Regions from separate parts of the Clostridium zhoujianii genome, predicted to be linked through region 2. Evidence: riboswitches for the same ligand, from Rfam matches in the RefSeq annotation. Region 2 holds a riboswitch; the other holds the start of a gene.
The links. Region 2 has a riboswitch for fluoride ahead of ACSYT2_RS17225 (cation:proton antiporter). Riboswitches for the same ligand answer to the same signal wherever they lie in the genome.
Positions count from the first base shown of each region.

Region 1 (8,693 bases), on a different contig from region 2:
CCACAAGAAGAATTAAGAAATAGAATTGGTTATATTCCTCAGAAGGCATTCTTGTTTAGTGGAACAATTGAGGACAACCTTAGAATGGGTGATAAAGAAGCAACTATAGAAGATATGAAGAGAGCATTAATGATATCTCAATCAGAATCATTTGTAGATAAATTACCTATGGGTCTAGAAGCACCAGTTTCGCAAGGTGGATCTAACTTCTCAGGTGGACAGAAACAACGTTTGGCTATTGCAAGAGCACTTATAAAGAAAGTACCAGTGTATATTTTTGATGATAGTTTTTCTGCTTTAGACTCAAAAACTGATTCTGAACTTCGTAAAGCATTAAAAGAAAATATGAAAGAAGCAGTTAAGATAATAATTGCTCAGAAAGTAAGCACAATTATGGATGCAGATCAAATCCTTGTAATGGATGAAGGAAAACTTGTGGGTATTGGAAATCATGAGACACTAATGAAAAATTGTTCTGTATATCAGGCTATTGCAAACAGTCAGATGAAGGTAAAGGAGGTTTAAATCTATGAAGAAAAATGATGAGAAAGATAAGGATATATTATCCAGTGAAGATATTCCTCAAAATACAAGAAAGACAATTAAGGGATTAGCAAAGAGATTAGGTAGCCAGTATAAAAAGCTACTAGTTGTAGGTATATCAGTAATACTTAGCAGTGCAGCTTATGCAGCCATACCACTTATGATTGGAAAAGCTATTGATAACCTAGTAAATGCAATACGTGTTTTTGATGGATCTATGAGCATTTTATCAACTGTGACTAATGCATTAGCTATGCCAATTTTAATATTAGTAGGACTTTCTATATTTAATACCTTACTAACATATATGCAACAGTATATAATTGCTAGCGTTGGTGAAAATTTAACACTATCTCTACGTAGGGAGATAAGTGAAAAAATAAATAAACTTCCACTTAGTTATTTTGATACTCACAAAACAGGAGAAGTTATGAGTAAGGTTACAAATGACCTTGAAAAAGTATCATTAGTTATGCAAGTAGGATTCATGCAGTTTATAACTTCTGCTTTAACAATTACATTTACTATTATTGCTATGTTTTTATTAAATCCCAAATTAACTATTTTAGTTCTTATATTCTTAGCAATCAGTACTATTGCAACAAACTTTGTATCTAAACTTAGTCAACGCTATTATGCAGAGAACTTTGCGGCAATGGATACATTAAGTGGTAAAGTTGAAGAAGTTTATTCAGGTAATTCTGTTATTAAGGTGTTTAATCAACAGAATGATACTATTGAAGAAGTTTCTAAGCTTAATAAAAATCAGTTTGAAGCAAATAGAAAAGCACAGTTTGTTGATTTTGCAATATATCCAACTATAAGACTTTTAAATCAATTAGGTTTTGTTACAACAGCAATTGTAGGGGGGATTATGACAATTAATGGTCATATTTCCTTAGGTGGTATTCAAGCATTTTTACAATATGTAAACCAAGTTTCTGAACCTATTACTGTAGCAGCTTATGTTATTATGTCACTACAATCTGCTATAGCTGGAGCTGAGAGAGTTTTTGAATTCCTAGATGAAGAGGAAGAAGTTAAAGATAAGGAATCTAGTAACCTTACAATATCTCATGGAAGAGTGAAGTTTGAGAATGTAAAATTCGGATATACACCAGAGAGAACTTTAATTAAGGATTTGAATTTAGAAGTAAAACCTAATGAAATGGTAGCTATTGTTGGACCAACTGGTGGAGGTAAGAGTACATTAATTAATTTAATTATGCGTTTTTATGAGTTAAATGGTGGAGCAATCTCAATTGATGGTGTTAACATTACTGATATTCCTCGTAGTGAATTACGTAGACAAATTGGTATGGTACTTCAAGATACTTGGTTATTTAAAGGAACAATAGCTGAAAATATTTCTTATGGTAAGATGGATGCTACAAGAGAGGAAATTGTAGAAGCAGCTAAAGCAGCTTGCTGTGATCATTTTATTCGTACACTTCCAGATGGGTATGACACTGTAATTTCTAGTGAGACATCTACTATATCTCAAGGACAGATGCAACTATTAACTATTGCTCGTGCAATGCTGACAAGTCCTGCAATTATGATATTAGATGAAGCTACCTCTAGTGTAGATACAAGAACAGAGGTGGAAATTCAAAAGGCTTTAACAAGACTTATGAAGGATAAGACAAGCTTTGTTATAGCTCATAGATTATCAACTATCCAAAATGCAGATATGATTTTAGTTGTAAGAGATGGGGATATAGTGGAGAGAGGAAATCATGAAAGTCTTCTAGCCCAAGATGGATTCTATGCTTCTCTTTATTACAGTCAGTTTGAAGTAAGTAAAGATGTAATATAAAATAGGACTCTTATATTTCTTTGAAGGCTAAAGCTCCCAGAGGGAGTAGGCTTAAAAAGAGATATAAGAGTCTTTGTTTTAGGTTACATTAGATATACTTATTTTTTATTTTTTGATCTAAAAGTTAAAAGTGTTGAATTATCTTCTACTTCAATTAGTTTACTTTTACTAATTCCAATTTTCTGTGAAAGATATATGCCAGTATGGGCAGAAAACATATAGCTAACGGCACAAGTAATAAATACAAAAATAAGTCCTTTAGAACCAAACATTTCTAAACTTAATACAAAGGAAGCCATTGGAGTATTGGTTGCTCCAGCAAAAACTCCTATTAGTCCTAGTGCTGCCAAAAATGAAGGAGACATATGGAGTAAATTTGATAAAGAATTTCCAAGAGTTGAGCCAATTACAAACAATGGGGTAACTTCTCCTCCTTGAAAACCAGTTCCTAAAGTGATAGAAGTAAATAAAAGTTTTCCTAAGAATGTAAGAGGAGGAACATGGCCAGTAAATGACTCAGAAATAAGTGGTGTACTTAATCCAAGAAAGTCTCTTGTTCCAATTAAATATACTAAACCTATAAGGAGTATACCTCCAATAAAGCTCTTTATTACTGGATTCTTGAATCTTTCTGAAAATAATTCTTTTAGTTTGTGGGTTAATTCACTAAATAGCTTACTAGTTAAGCCAAATAAAATTGCTGCAAAGATCACTTTAATTATTGTAGTTAATGTTAATTCTGGAATTCCTACAACATTATAGTGAGTATGATGCACACCTAAGAAAGACACCATGAAATCTCCAACAATACTTGCAGTAAGAGCTGGAATTAAAGCTTCATAACTCATAAGACCAAGTGCAGCAACTTCAAGTCCGAAAATTGTACCTGCAAGGGGTGTACCAAATACAGAAGCAAAACCGCTACTTATTCCTGCCATAAGTATAATTCTATTATCTACCTTGTCTAACTTTAATAATTTACCTATAGCTTCAGCTATACTAGCACCTATTTGAACACCTGTACCTTCTCTTCCAGCAGAACCTCCAAATAAATGAGTGATAACAGTTCCAAAGAAAACTAAAGGTGCCATAGAAAAAGGGACGTTACCAATACCATCATTTATTTTTTCAATAATTAAATTATTACCCTTCGAAGAGCTTTTGCCGTATTTTACATATAGATGACTAACAAGAGCACCTCCAAGTGGAAGAAAGAATAGGAGCCATGTATATTTCATACGCAAATCTGTAGCTAGCTCTAGGCTTTTTAAAAAGAGAGCTGCAGTAGATCCAGTAAAAATACCAACTATTGTGCCAACAACAATCCATTTTATAAATGATAGACTTAAAATTGCACTAGCACTCAACTTATTTAATATTTCTTTTTTATTACTTTTCATATTATAAATTCCTTTCATTTATCCTAAGAGACTTGATTAATAAATATATTTTGTATAAGTAAACAACAAAAAACTCCTACAAAATAACAATTATAATAATTGCTATTTTGTAGGAGTCATCAGCTTTACGCATTTAATGGCGAACTCCATCGCCTCCAGTTTTATTTAATAATATTAACACGGATTCTGAGATTTGTATATAGGTTTATAATATATGAAGGGAAAACTTATTTTTTTTAAATCTGTTTCCTGTATTGGAGTATACTAGTAGAAATATTATCGAAGCAATAAACAGAGTAATTCCAATATTAAATAATATTTTCATCATTAGAATATCACTTAACAGGAATAATGATATGCAAAAAGCAATCATAAACATAAATTTACCCATAAATTTACACAAGGATAAGGTGTCATAATTTTCTTTTTCTTCTTCACTCATTGTATTAAATCCTGCTATTAAAAAGGACCATTTACCAAATGAGAACATGGTACCAATGAGGATAAATAAACTAATCATTAATATTACACCAATCATAAAATCACCTCAAATTAAGTTATATAAACTATGGTTTTATATAACTTATTATAGCTTGTATCATATTCTACTTAAATTATTTTGCAAGGAATTAGTGGACACCTATTTAAATAGCAATTGATCAATATATATTCCAATATTTGTATACAAGATTTATAATATATGGAGGCTATATGTTTGTAAACAATCTTCATATAATCTTTAAATTAAATTGATATAATGTACTTTTAATAAGTAGATTTAAGTAATTTTATAATAGTTGAAATTAATTGTGAGGTGAAATGGGATGGATAGGGTTTTAATAATTGAAGATGAAGAAAGAGTAGCAGAGGTATTAAAAGCATACTTAGAGAAAGAAGGATATGAAGTATACTGTGCTACAAAAGGGTTAAAAGGTATAGAAATTTTCAAGTCAATGGAAATAAAATTAATAATACTTGATTTAATGCTTCCTGACATAAGAGGGGAAGAAATATGCAAAGTTATAAGAGAAACTTCAGATACCCATATTTTTATGCTAACAGCAAAAGGGTCATTAGAAGATAGAATAGATGGATTTAATATAGGTGCAGATGAATATTTAGTTAAGCCTTTTAGTCCTAGAGAACTGACAGCTAGGGTTAATGCACTCTTTAGGAGATTAGATACAAGCAATAATACTTTAAATAATACCTCGGATTTGTTATTTAATGATAGAAGATTGAGTGTTGATTATGATAAAAGAACTGTAAAGATTAATGATAAAGAAGTATCTTTCACACCAAATGAATTTGATATATTATATCAACTTATATTAAATAAGGGAAAAGTTTTATCAAGAGAACAGCTTATAAGTAAAGTATTTGGAATGGATTTTGAGGGATACGATAGAACCGTTGATGTACATATAAAAAATATTCGCAAGAAGATAGAAGAGGATAGGAAGAATCCTAAATATATTATTACAGTTATGAAAGTAGGCTACAAGTTTGGTGGTGAGAATTAAATGAGGACATTAAGAGGAAGGTTAGGTATTTTGTTTGTAGTTTGCTCTATAGCTGCAATATTACTAATTGCCCTATTTGTAAATATAACAATAAACAGTAAATTTAATGAATACATATCAAATATTCAAGAGAAAAGATATGAAAGAATAGTTGCTTCTTTTGAAGAAGTATATAAGAGTCAAGGGACTTGGGATGAGCGTTCTGGCAGTGAGTTAATACATGAGGCACATATGGGAAATTATTGTTTATCCCTAATGGATAATAATAAAAAACTTATATGGGGCATGGATCCTAATACTTTAAAAGCTAATAATACCCTAAACACAATGGTGGTGAAAGATAAGGGGGTATATAATACTAAAACTTTCGAAATTAAATCTGAAGGAGAGGTAGTAGGATATGTAGAAATTGGACATTATTCATCCATACTTCTATCTGAGGAGGATATAAACTTTAAGATATCAATAAATAAAAGCATTATTGCTAGTGGTATTCTAACACTTCTAATTATTATAGTAATAAGTCTTTATTTTTCAAAGCAGTTTTCAAGACCAATTAAGGAGGTAGCAAATATGTCAGTGAACTTATCACAAGGCAATTTTGATACTAAGTCAAATATTGAAAGTAATATTGAAGAATTAGAAAGTTTACGAGGGAGTTTTAACATACTAGCTGATAAATTAAAATATCAAGATACCCTTAGAAAAAGATTAGTTTCTGATATATCCCATGAGATTAGAACTCCATTAAATATATTGCAAAACAATCTTGAAGCTATGATAGATGGTGTCTTTCCTGTTACTAATGAAAGATTAAATTACCTTAATGATGAGGTAATAAGGTTTGGAGAACTTCTAAACAATTTGAATATTTTAAAAGAATTTGAATCTGAAAGTATAAAGTTTAATTTTCAGTCAATAAATTTAGAGGAAATCCTTATAGATATATGCAAGGATTTTGAAGGAATATCAGAAAATAAAGGAATTAAATTGATATGTAGAATTGCAGAGAATGAGGATTACAGAATAACCGGAGATAGAAATAAATTAAAACAAGTATTTATTAACTTATTATCTAATGCAATTAAATTTACTAATAAAGATGGGGAAGTTTTTGTTAGCTTATATATTAAAGGCAAAAATATTATAGTAGAAGTAAAAGATAATGGAGTGGGGATTAAAAAAGAAGATTTACCTTTTGTATTTGAAAGACTTTATAGAGGGGATAAAAGCAGAAGTCAAATAGAAGGAAGTGGAATTGGTTTAACTATAGCAAAAAGTATATTACAGGTTCATCATGCAAAGATTACTGTTAAAAGTGAAGAGGGGAAAGGTGCTGCTTTTAAAATTTACTTTAGTAAAATATAAAGTGATTAAGTTTTCTTCATATGTTCTTCATATAAATTATATACAATTCAGTTAGAGTAAATTATTTATCATTTAAAAATAATTGAAGGATAATAATTAACAATTGTTATGTGATATTAAAAGAATATAGGAGGTATGTATGAATTGTCATGGAGATAAGAAAGGAAATCAGAAGCATAGTTCATTGAAACATATGTTACATATGGTTCTATGCTGTGGACTACCTATACTTATAGTAGGACTTTTACCTTTAGTATCAAAAGTTAGTACTAACGCAGGTAGAGTATTATCGATAATAGCACCATTTATATGTCCAATCATGATGGTTTTCATGATCTTAATGATGATTAGAGGAAATAAAGAGTCAAGATGTTGCGATAATTCAAAGCAGGATACTAATAATAGAGATGTATAAAAATTAAATAATCCGGTAGGATGATATTAAATTTAACATACAGAAGAAGCTTTAAGAAGGAGAAATAATCTAAGATAAGAGTATTTCTCCTTTATTTTTAGAGGATAGTAATTCTATTAAAGGGGGGCAAAGTGAGTACTAAAAGGGAAAAAATAAAAGTTTATGACATGACATGCACTTCCTGTGAGGGGAAGGTAGAAAGATCATTAATAAAATTTGAAGGTGTGGTTAGTGTAAAAGCAAATCATAGGGCTCAAGAGGTAATAGTTGAGTATGATAGTGAGCTTTGCCAAAGAAGTTGGATTAAAGAAAGGATAAAGTTAATAGGTTACAGTGTTGAGAAATCCATTGATTATAAGATTATAGGAATATTTATTGTGGCAGCTTCTATAATACTTTTGGGAAGTTCAACAAATGGTTTTGATATGAATGCTAAACTTAATGGAGCATCATATTTTATACTCTTTGTAGTAGGTATGCTAACCTCAATTCATTGTGTAGGGATGTGCGGAGGAATTATGCTCTCACAAAGCATATCAAAGGTAAGAACAAATAGATTTCACTCTATAGGCCCTGCATTAATGTATAATGTTGGCAGGATTGTGGCCTATACCTTAATAGGAGGAATTGTAGGGGCTGTAGGTTCAGTAGTGTCTATTTCACTAGCTGCAAAGGCAACCATGCAAATATTTGCTGCAATATTTATGATTATTATGGGCCTTAATATGGCTGGATTTAGAATATTTTCCAAGTTTAATATTAAACTTAAATTACCTAGGCTTTCAGTGAAAAATAGGACTAAAATGCCCTTCTTAATTGGAATGTTAAACGGATTAATGCCTTGTGGGCCACTTCAAACTATGCAGTTATATGCTTTAGGTACTGGAAGTGCAGTAAAAGGTGCACTATCAATGCTTTTATTTGGCTTAGGAACAGTTCCATTAATGTTAACTTTTGGAGCATTATCTGGACTTTTAAGCAAGGGTTATACAAAAAAGATACTAAAGATGAGTGGATTTTTAGTAATTATCCTAGGTCTGATCATGGGAAATAGAGCTCTTGCTCTTTCAGGAATAGGTGGAATAGATATTGTACAGTTAGGAAAAAAAATTATATTCAAATCTTCAACTCAGTCTGATATTAGCAAAGCTATTCTTAAAGATGATATTCAAGAGTTAACTATGATAGTAGATGGAAGTGGCTTTACTCCCAATATCCTTTATGTTAAGAAAAATGTACCAGTAAAATGGATTGTAAAAGGAGATGCTATAAATCCATGCAACAATGCAATTGTTATTCCATCATTAAATAAGCAGTATAATGTTAAACCAGGGGAAAATGTAATAGAATTTACACCTGGTGATAAGGATATAAATTTCAGCTGTTGGATGGGGATGATTAAAGGAACAATCAAAGTAACAGATAACTTAGATACCATTGATACATCTGAATCCATTTCTTCGGCAGAAGATGAGAAAGTACCTAGTATTTTTGGAGATGATTTAACCTTAGTACCTACTGAGAGAATAGTTAAGAAGGCTAATTTAGAGGATAATATCCAAAGAATTAAAATAAAAGGAATTGGCTATGAGTTTGAACCATTGATAATAATTGCAAATAAGGAT
Region 1 covers NZ_JBPUTF010000001.1:578,925-587,617, forward strand. The annotation lists gene ACSYT2_RS02605 (ABC transporter ATP-binding protein) at 1-525, shown strand, start outside; gene ACSYT2_RS02610 (ABC transporter ATP-binding protein) at 530-2,362, shown strand; gene ACSYT2_RS02615 (voltage-gated chloride channel family protein) at 2,461-3,762, opposite strand; fluoride riboswitch at 3,866-3,925, opposite strand; gene ACSYT2_RS02620 (DUF3784 domain-containing protein) at 3,968-4,300, opposite strand; gene ACSYT2_RS02625 (response regulator transcription factor) at 4,587-5,285, shown strand; gene ACSYT2_RS02630 (sensor histidine kinase) at 5,286-6,653, shown strand; gene ACSYT2_RS02635 (hypothetical protein) at 6,793-7,068, shown strand; gene ACSYT2_RS02640 (urease accessory protein UreH domain-containing protein) at 7,200-8,693, shown strand, end outside.
Region 1: it holds a riboswitch for fluoride, as region 2 does, so the genes downstream of both, ACSYT2_RS02615 (voltage-gated chloride channel family protein) here and ACSYT2_RS17225 (cation:proton antiporter) in region 2, are expected to answer to the same signal.

Region 2 (8,693 bases):
ATATTTCTATCTATTCCAATAAAGCCCAATATAAAGGGAACAAATAAACTTGATATAGTTCCTGCTAAAATAATAATCATAGCACTCTTCACACTAAACATTGGAATATCATAATCAGTCTTAGCTACCAACTTTTTTTTATTAATCACTTTTGCCATAAATTGATGCCCCCTTTGATTATTACATTTTCTAATAATTTTCTACTTATTGTCCAGTCTCTTATATAACCTTATCATGCATTCAATTAATGTCTTTGCTTCAATAGCAGTCATTAAATGATCTTGTGCATGAACAAATAATACTGACACCTCAGTTTTATCCCCTGCAGCTTCTGCTTGAATAATACTTGTTTGAATATGGTGTGCCTCTAAAAGTTCTTTATCAGCTTCCTTTAATAATCTATCTGCTTCTTCAAAGTCTCCCTTTTCAGCAGCTTGTAATGCCTCATAAGCCATTCCCTTTGCTGTTCCACCATGACTGATAATTTCAAAAATAATTACATCCATATCTAATTTAGCCATTTTACTTCTCCTCTATCCCTCTAAAGCCTCAAGTGCTTTAGTTATTCTTCCTTCATTCTCATTTAATATAGCAATGCTCTCTTCTCTACCTATGCTTGTAAGAATCATAAATATTGCTATTTTTACGTCTCTATTACTTTTTTCAAAATATTCTTCTGCTACTTCTCTTGAACAATCTGTACATGATTGTATAATTCTCTTTGATCTTTCAACTAGTTTTTCATTAGTAGCTCTTACATCAATCATAAGATTTCCATATACTTTTCCTAACTTTATCATTGCGCCAGTTGATAGCATATTCAGAACTAGCTTCTGGGCTGTTCCTGCTTTCATTCTAGTTGATCCTGTTATAACTTCTGGTCCAACTATTGGTGCAATTGATATCTGAGATACCTTCGATAATTCTGATTCACCATTACAAGTTACTGATATTGTTAGTGCTTTTACTTCATTTGCATACTCTAAACCACCAATTACATATGGTGTTCTCCCTGATGCAGCTAATCCAACCACAACATCATCACAACATATATTTTTTTCTTGTAAATCTTTTACTGCTAGTTCTTTAGAATCCTCCGCTCCTTCTTTAGCTCTGAAAATTGCTTCATATCCTCCAGCAATAATTCCTTGAACCAAATTTTCAGATACACCATATGTTGGTGGGCATTCAGAGGCGTCTAATATTCCAAGTCTTCCTGAAGTACCAGCTCCTATATATAGAAGTCTACCGCCTCTTTTTAACCTTTCTGCAATCTTGTCTATGGCTTTTGCTATATGAGGTAATTCTTTTTCTACAGCTAGGGGAACTAACTTATCTTCCTCATTTATCATCTTTACCATATCTATAGTCTCTATAGCATCTATATTTAATGTTTTCTTATTGACACTTTCCGTCACTAACTTATTCAAATTTATTTCTGCCATATTCTCAACTCCTTTAAGTAAGTTCTCTCTGTCTACGATTTCATAATATCACTTTTAAAATTTAATTTCAAGTATTATTTGAAAAAAATAAAATTTAATTTTATATTTTTTTGAAATTAAATTTCACTCCCTTATATTATCAATCAAATTCCTAGTATTTATAACAGAAAAAAGCCTATACAATAAACACATTTGTTACTAGTGTCTATTATATAGGCATACCCTATTATCAAATATATTTTAAGCTTTTCTAACCTTTTTCTTTAAAGTTAGTATTGCTAATATAGTTGATGAAGCCATAAGTATTATTATTGATAACATATTATTATCTCCAGTCTTTGGCGATTTCTTTTCTATTACAGTACTAATTGTCTCCACTGCTGGCTTCTCCTCCTTTGGTGTTACTTGGGACGCTTCTTCTAATTTTGATATCCCAAAATTATCTACAATATAAGGCTCTGCATTATTCTTACTTTGATCTATCTCATAAGCTGTTGCAGTTAACTTATCTCCATTAATAGTTATTCCCATAAAATTTTGAATTTGTGAACGAACAGGTCTAGATGCATCACTTGGGTCTGGACCATATATTGCTGCATGATGTTCATCTGCTCTATCAAATAAATCATAGTATGATTTATCTATCTCCTTATTCTTATAATATACCTTTGGTCCCGCTGTATTTGGCGTTACATATATAGTTCCATTAGGCTTTACTGAGTATTCAACACTTTGCCCATTAACAATTTCTGTTATCTTTGATTCCTCTGTTACTTTTCCATTTTTTAATGCCTTAGTACGAGAATATATATGATCATGTCCTTGCAAGACTAAGTCTATTCCAAGCTCCTCCATAATTGGCGCTACCTTGTTCCTTACTCCATTTTCACCCATTATATCTGAGTCAGTTGAGTGATTAGATGTTGTATATGGCCCTTTATGCATATTTACAACAATCCATTTAGCACCCTTTTCTTTAGCTGCTTTAACATCCTTCTTCATCCATTCAATTTGGCCTGTAGTAAAATTTGCATATTCATCTGAATTCTCGTTGTTATTTAAAACTATAAAATGAGCATTAGAATAATCATATGAATAATATGCCCCTGTAGTTGTATCTGAGCCTTGGGGAGTATTTAAATTAAAATGATCAATAAATGAATTTTTCTGCTTTTCGTGATTTCCTGCTACTGGTGCAAATGTAGTATTTAATAGATTGCTTTGTGAGTGAGCAAATAACCAATCCCATTGTTCCTCTTTATTACCACTATCTACCAAGTCTCCATTTAATGAAATAAATTCAGCATTTTTAACAGTATTGAATGCCTTTCTAATTGTTTGACCTGATAAATCTGCTTCCTCCTCAGTCTTTGCTTGGGTGTCCGCTATATTTATGAATGTAAACGCTCCACCCTTCGGTGCTGTCTTAAAGGTTCCTACTTCACTCCAATTATTCTTCTCCTCATCTCCAACTCTATAAAAATAATTAGTATCTTCCTTTAGTCCAGTTGCTTCTACCTTATGAAGAAGTTCTGATTTTGAATTTGTTGGCACTGAGCTTCTTCCAGTAAATTTTTTTGCCTTTGTGAAGTCGGGATTCCCCCCTACTTTCTCTACTATTTGTAAGTTACTATTACCAAATTCCTTTGCTGTATACCAAGTAAATCCCTTACTTGAGGTTGTATCCCCATAGAATGTGGCATTTACCTTCCTTATACTTTCTATTGATGTATTGGTGTTCGCTTGTACATTACCACTAATCCCACCTATTGTTGAAATTATGCATGTAGCTAAAAGCATTGTTAGTATTTTTCTACCCTTCATTTTCCCATCCCCTTTATCTATATTTAACACACAACTATATTTTAACTATCCATTGTTAATAACACTTAATAATAGTGTTATCCCCCTGTAAAAGCTATGTTAAATTGATAAAGGAAACAGCCTAGCTAATTACTCTTAAGCCACTTTTCTCCTGTGTACTTAATTCCCAAGGCTCCTAATGGTGCAGTTACAGCTATTGCTAGTACTGCTATAGCTAATATTAATTCACCAGATGCAACACCTGCTGCTAGTGGTACTGCACCCATGGCTGCTTGAACAGTTGCTTTGGGTAAAAATGCTACAATGCAAAATAATCTTTCCTTTAGATTTAAATTTGTTCCAATCAATGATATAAAAACTCCTATTGATCTTGCTATCAAACCTAATATTAAAACAAGTAATCCAAGTAAACCTGAATGTAATACAACATTTATATTAACTTCTGCTCCCACTAGAACAAATAATATTATCTCTGCAAATACCCAAACCTTATTAAACCTTTCAGATAATCTATTTGCTACCTTTGGATATTTATCTAACAATACAAATCCTATAGTCATAACTCCTAGAAGACTTGCCATAGGTATTATATCTTTTAAAATATCCTCGATTCCTGTAAGTATTATTGCCACCGCTAAAATCATTAAGGTCTTCTTTGTATCTCTTATATGATATTTTTTAAATATAGTAGTAAGTGCTATCCCTATAATCCCCCCTGCTACTAATCCTATAATTATTGATATTGGTATTCCAAGTAACTTTCCAGTAATATTAATATTCTCTCCTCCGTAAAAACCTAAGAATGTTGAAAAAATTGTTATAGCAAAAACATCATCTATAGAGGCCGCTGCTAAAATTATTGTTGGTATACCTTTATTACTTCCTTTTCCTCTATTAATGAATCCTAACATTTGAGGTACTACAACTGCAGGTGATACTGCTGCTATTATGAAACCTAACATCCCAGCTTCTATAAAGGAAATTCCTAATATAACCTTTCCTACTGCTGCTATAGCAAATCCCTCACATATACAAGGTATACAACTCATCTTTAGAGCTGTAGGCCCTATCTCCTTTAATGTATCTTTTTTAATACCAAGTCCTGCCCTTAATAATATAACTATTAGAGCTATCTTCCTTAAGTCTGGTGATATTTTTAGAATATCTTGATTAATTAAATTAAGTACATAAGGTCCTATAATTACCCCCAAAAATAACATTCCTAAAATTCCTGGAAGTCTTAATTTTTCAAAAACCTTATTTAAAATTAGTCCCAGTATAATTATTATTGCTAAACTTAATGCCATAAAATCCTCCAAAATTTAATTATTTTAAACATAAAAAAATCCTACAAAATAAAGATATTACTACCATTATTTTGTAGGAGTCATTAGCTTTTAGCGTTTAATGGCGAACTCCATCGCCTATTTAATTTACTCTTTTATCCTATCAGTTATTATTTATTTTGTCTATAGACTATTAAAGAGCCCACTTTTTATCTCCAGTAAAGTTTACATTTAACCATTTTTTTAGTTTTATATTTGTCATATTCCTGTAAACCTGTTCTCTAACTCTATCCATCTCTTCAAGCTCATTTAAATTTGAATCATCATTAAAGACAAAATCTATTTCTATTCTTAATTCTCTTCCGATTTTACTTACTCTTGTGTAAGAATCTTCGAAGTTATATTCCTCTTCTATATCCTTAACTATAGTATATATTTTATCATTAATTTCTTTATCCGCATTTCCATTAGCTATTTCCTTAAGGCTGTTAACTAAAGTAACTAAAGGAACCCTAATAAATAATCCCGATGTTAATATTACCATCACTGGGTCTACATACCTTGTTAAATTTGCCATAGAAGTCATTCCTAATATAAATGAAATTATAAATCCTACAAGAACTGCTGCACTTAAAACTGTATCCATAAGCCATTGATTACTTTCTGCCTTTAGTATATCCGAAGATAACCTTTTACCCTTTTTATACATAAACCAGTATATGAATGCACATCCAACAGTTGATACTATCGAATACCCTAAGGCCAAACTTGTATCTACAGGATTACCACCTGCTAATACCTCTTTAAATGCATTAGTAAATGTAATACTACACATTACAATTAAAACTATTGATTTAAATGCCACCGTTATAGGTTCTAGTATTCCTTTACCAAATGGGAATTTTTCAAAATCACTTTTTTCTATATAACTAGTTATATATATTGCTAATATGGATAAAAATAAACTTATTAATGAATATAATCCATCAAACATAATCATGCTTGATTTTATCATTACACCCCATGCTATTCCAAGTACAGCGAAAAATAAAGCACCAATTGCTGAAAATTTAAGTATGCTTTTTTCCACTTTCATCTGTTTCACCTCAATCAAATTTCTGCTAATACCATTATATCTTGTTAAAAATGGACAAACAACTAACTAAAATGGGGTAAATTCTTTACTATTATTGGGTAATTGTAGTTGTTACATTTTATTGAAATAACATATTAGTACCTATTTTTATGTTTATTAGTACTATATTGTTTTTTTAACTTCATATAATATCATTTGTGTTTTTCATCATTACATCTTACTACTATTGCTTAAATAAATAATTAATTTATTTGGTTACCTTATTTTAATATGTAACAGATATTCAATAACTAACATAGTATATATTATTAATTGTTCTTAAAGTATTTAGGAGGTTTTACTAATGGAAAATATTTATGAGTGTTGCAATTTTAATGATAATCAATGTGAATGCAAAGAATCTACTTGCTCTAATTCAGTTTGTAATGATATAGATTGTATTAATAATGAATTATGTGATATGAAGGCTGATATAGCAGCTGCACGTGCTAACCTAATAAACTTAGTAAGAGTTATGTGTATCTGTGGTGGTATTTTTGCTGAAGAAAAGCAACTTCTTATCTCTATCGAAAAGTCTTTGAATTCTCTTGATTGTAGCATTGCAAAAAGTAGAAAGTGTGCTCAATCTTTAGATAATGAAATCTGTTAATTCTAAATTGATTTAGTATCTAAAAACGTACTGATCAATTTATTCAGTACGTTTTTCCATAGGGGTACTCTATAAATCCTTATATATATATTAATGAATAACATTCCTTTCATACTTATAACAAAAAAACTTATAACCTCCATGCCATTCCTATCATAGTATAGAGTGTAGACAATAACTCTAAACTAAAGGAGGATACAAATGGAAACAAATATTTATAGCTGTTGTAATGATGAGGATAATTTCACTGACTCAATATCTAATTGCCAATGCAAAGATCAACAGCCACAACAATGTTGTAATGTTGACCCAGTAGATGCAACTATAAAGAAATTAGATAATGATTTATGTGATATGAAGGTTACCTTAGCTGAAACAAGAGCTAATCTAATTTTCCTTGCACAGACTATATGTAACTCTGGTTGCATAAGCAAAACTGAAAAAGTCCTACTTCTAAATTTAGAAAAGCAAATAAAATCCCTTACTTGTCAAATAAATGAAAGTAGACAGGACTTAGATTATTTAGATTGTTTGCTACACTAATTTAATTTTACCTATTTTTAGATAGCAAAGGGAATAAATAAAAAAGTAAAATAAGTAGAATGAATAAGAAGGTTAACCCTAATTATTCATTCTACTTATTTACATTTAAATATTATTTTAGATATTTATTTTTAACCTGTGTTGAAAAAGTCTCTAATAAAATAGCACAAACTAATATTCCAATTGTTATGAATCCAACCTCTCTTACATTAAAATAGAAATTACTCGCCATAAACAACTCAAACCCTATTCCCCCTGCTCCAGCTGCTGCTCCCATTGCTACTCCATTTGTAAAATTAATCTCAAATCTCATAAATGTCCAAGCCATAATATATGTCATTGATGATGGTAGTACTGCTTGGAAAACTATCTGCCACCAGCTTGCTCCACTAGCTTTAAGTGCCTCTATTGTACCTTCATCAATTTCTTCAAAAGCCTCTGAATAAGCTTTTATTAAATACCCTACTGTATGAAAGGTCATACCAATTATTGCTGCTTCACTTCCTAGACCTGCACTTACTGCAAAAATTAATACCCAAAGTACTGTAGGAACTGCACGTATAAATGCTACTACTCCTTTTATAACATTAGATACAATTTGATTAGATAAATTTCTAGCAGCAAACACCCCCAGTACTAATGCTATAATCCCTCCAATTAATGTTGTTAAGAAGGCTAATGATATTGTTACACCTATCTGACTTAAAGCATCATTAAAAGAAAAATGAGTTAAACTAGCTTCTAAAAACATGGTTTTAACATTAACCATTGTCTCTCCTAAAGCTTTGATTATATCTATTCCCTTATAGTCAAATGTAAGAAATCCTAATATGGTTAGAACTATTAAGCTTCCAAGAGTAATTTTAACGTACATTTGTGATGGATCTTTTGATTTAATTTTTATCCTTCCAGATATGTCTTTTCTAACATAAACATCTAAGGACTTTGGTATAGCTTCCATCATAATATCATCCTCCTGAGATAATTAGAAGTAAACTCAATTATAAATACAGAAATTATTATAGCTATTACAACTAAACTTGCTACCGAGTAATTCATACTCTTGTAGTACAGATCAAAAATAAATCCAATACCTGTACCTGTCAATATTCCTATTAATGTTGAGCTTCTAATATTTGTTTCAATCATATACAGTATCCAACTGATCATCTGTGTAAGACTTGATGGTATTATAGCTTGAAATATAATTTGAAAATATGAAGCTCCTGTTGCTTCTAACCCTTCAACAGCACTATCACTTGATTCATCTATTGTTTCTATAAATGCCCTTGTTAGTACTCCAAAGGATACAAAAAACAATGCAAAATATCCGGTTAAAATGTTTTGTCCAAAAGATAAGAGAAAAATCATTGCCCATACTGCATCTGGCACATTTCTCGAACATGAGGCAACTAATCTACTAAAACCACTTACTAATCCCCTTGATTTACTTACTTTAGATCCCATTATACCGAAGAATAAAGCAAATATAGCACCTATTGTTGTAGCTGCAATTGATAATAATATTGTTTCAACTAACTTTGATAGTATATCTGGAAACTTTGTTAATGCCTCTTCATTAGGTATAAACTGAGTAAACATCCACATGATTGCCTTAGGTACTGATGATAAACCTTTAATAGAATCAAATTTTGTTAATTGTGCAGATACTATTGCTATAAAGGTAATAGCAATAATTGCTAGGGTTATTATCCTATTTCTTTTTATTAAAGCTTCTATTTTCATTTTCTCACCCCTAGTCTGTGATAAGGCTACCATAATCTGAACCATATATCTCATGGATCTTTTCTTCAGTTAGTTCTGAAGGCTTTCCATTAAATACAGCCTTA
Region 2 covers NZ_JBPUTF010000005.1:83,634-92,326, forward strand. The annotation lists gene ACSYT2_RS17205 (hypothetical protein) at 1-158, opposite strand, end outside; gene ACSYT2_RS17210 (PTS lactose/cellobiose transporter subunit IIA) at 201-521, opposite strand; gene murQ (N-acetylmuramic acid 6-phosphate etherase) at 534-1,445, opposite strand; gene ACSYT2_RS17220 (metallophosphoesterase) at 1,686-3,269, opposite strand; gene ACSYT2_RS17225 (cation:proton antiporter) at 3,395-4,576, opposite strand; fluoride riboswitch at 4,644-4,703, opposite strand; gene ACSYT2_RS17230 (cation diffusion facilitator family transporter) at 4,749-5,651, opposite strand; gene ACSYT2_RS17235 (hypothetical protein) at 5,995-6,300, shown strand; gene ACSYT2_RS17240 (hypothetical protein) at 6,502-6,843, shown strand; gene ACSYT2_RS17245 (PhnE/PtxC family ABC transporter permease) at 6,956-7,807, opposite strand; gene phnE (phosphonate ABC transporter, permease protein PhnE) at 7,804-8,589, opposite strand; gene phnC (phosphonate ABC transporter ATP-binding protein) at 8,600-8,693, opposite strand, start outside.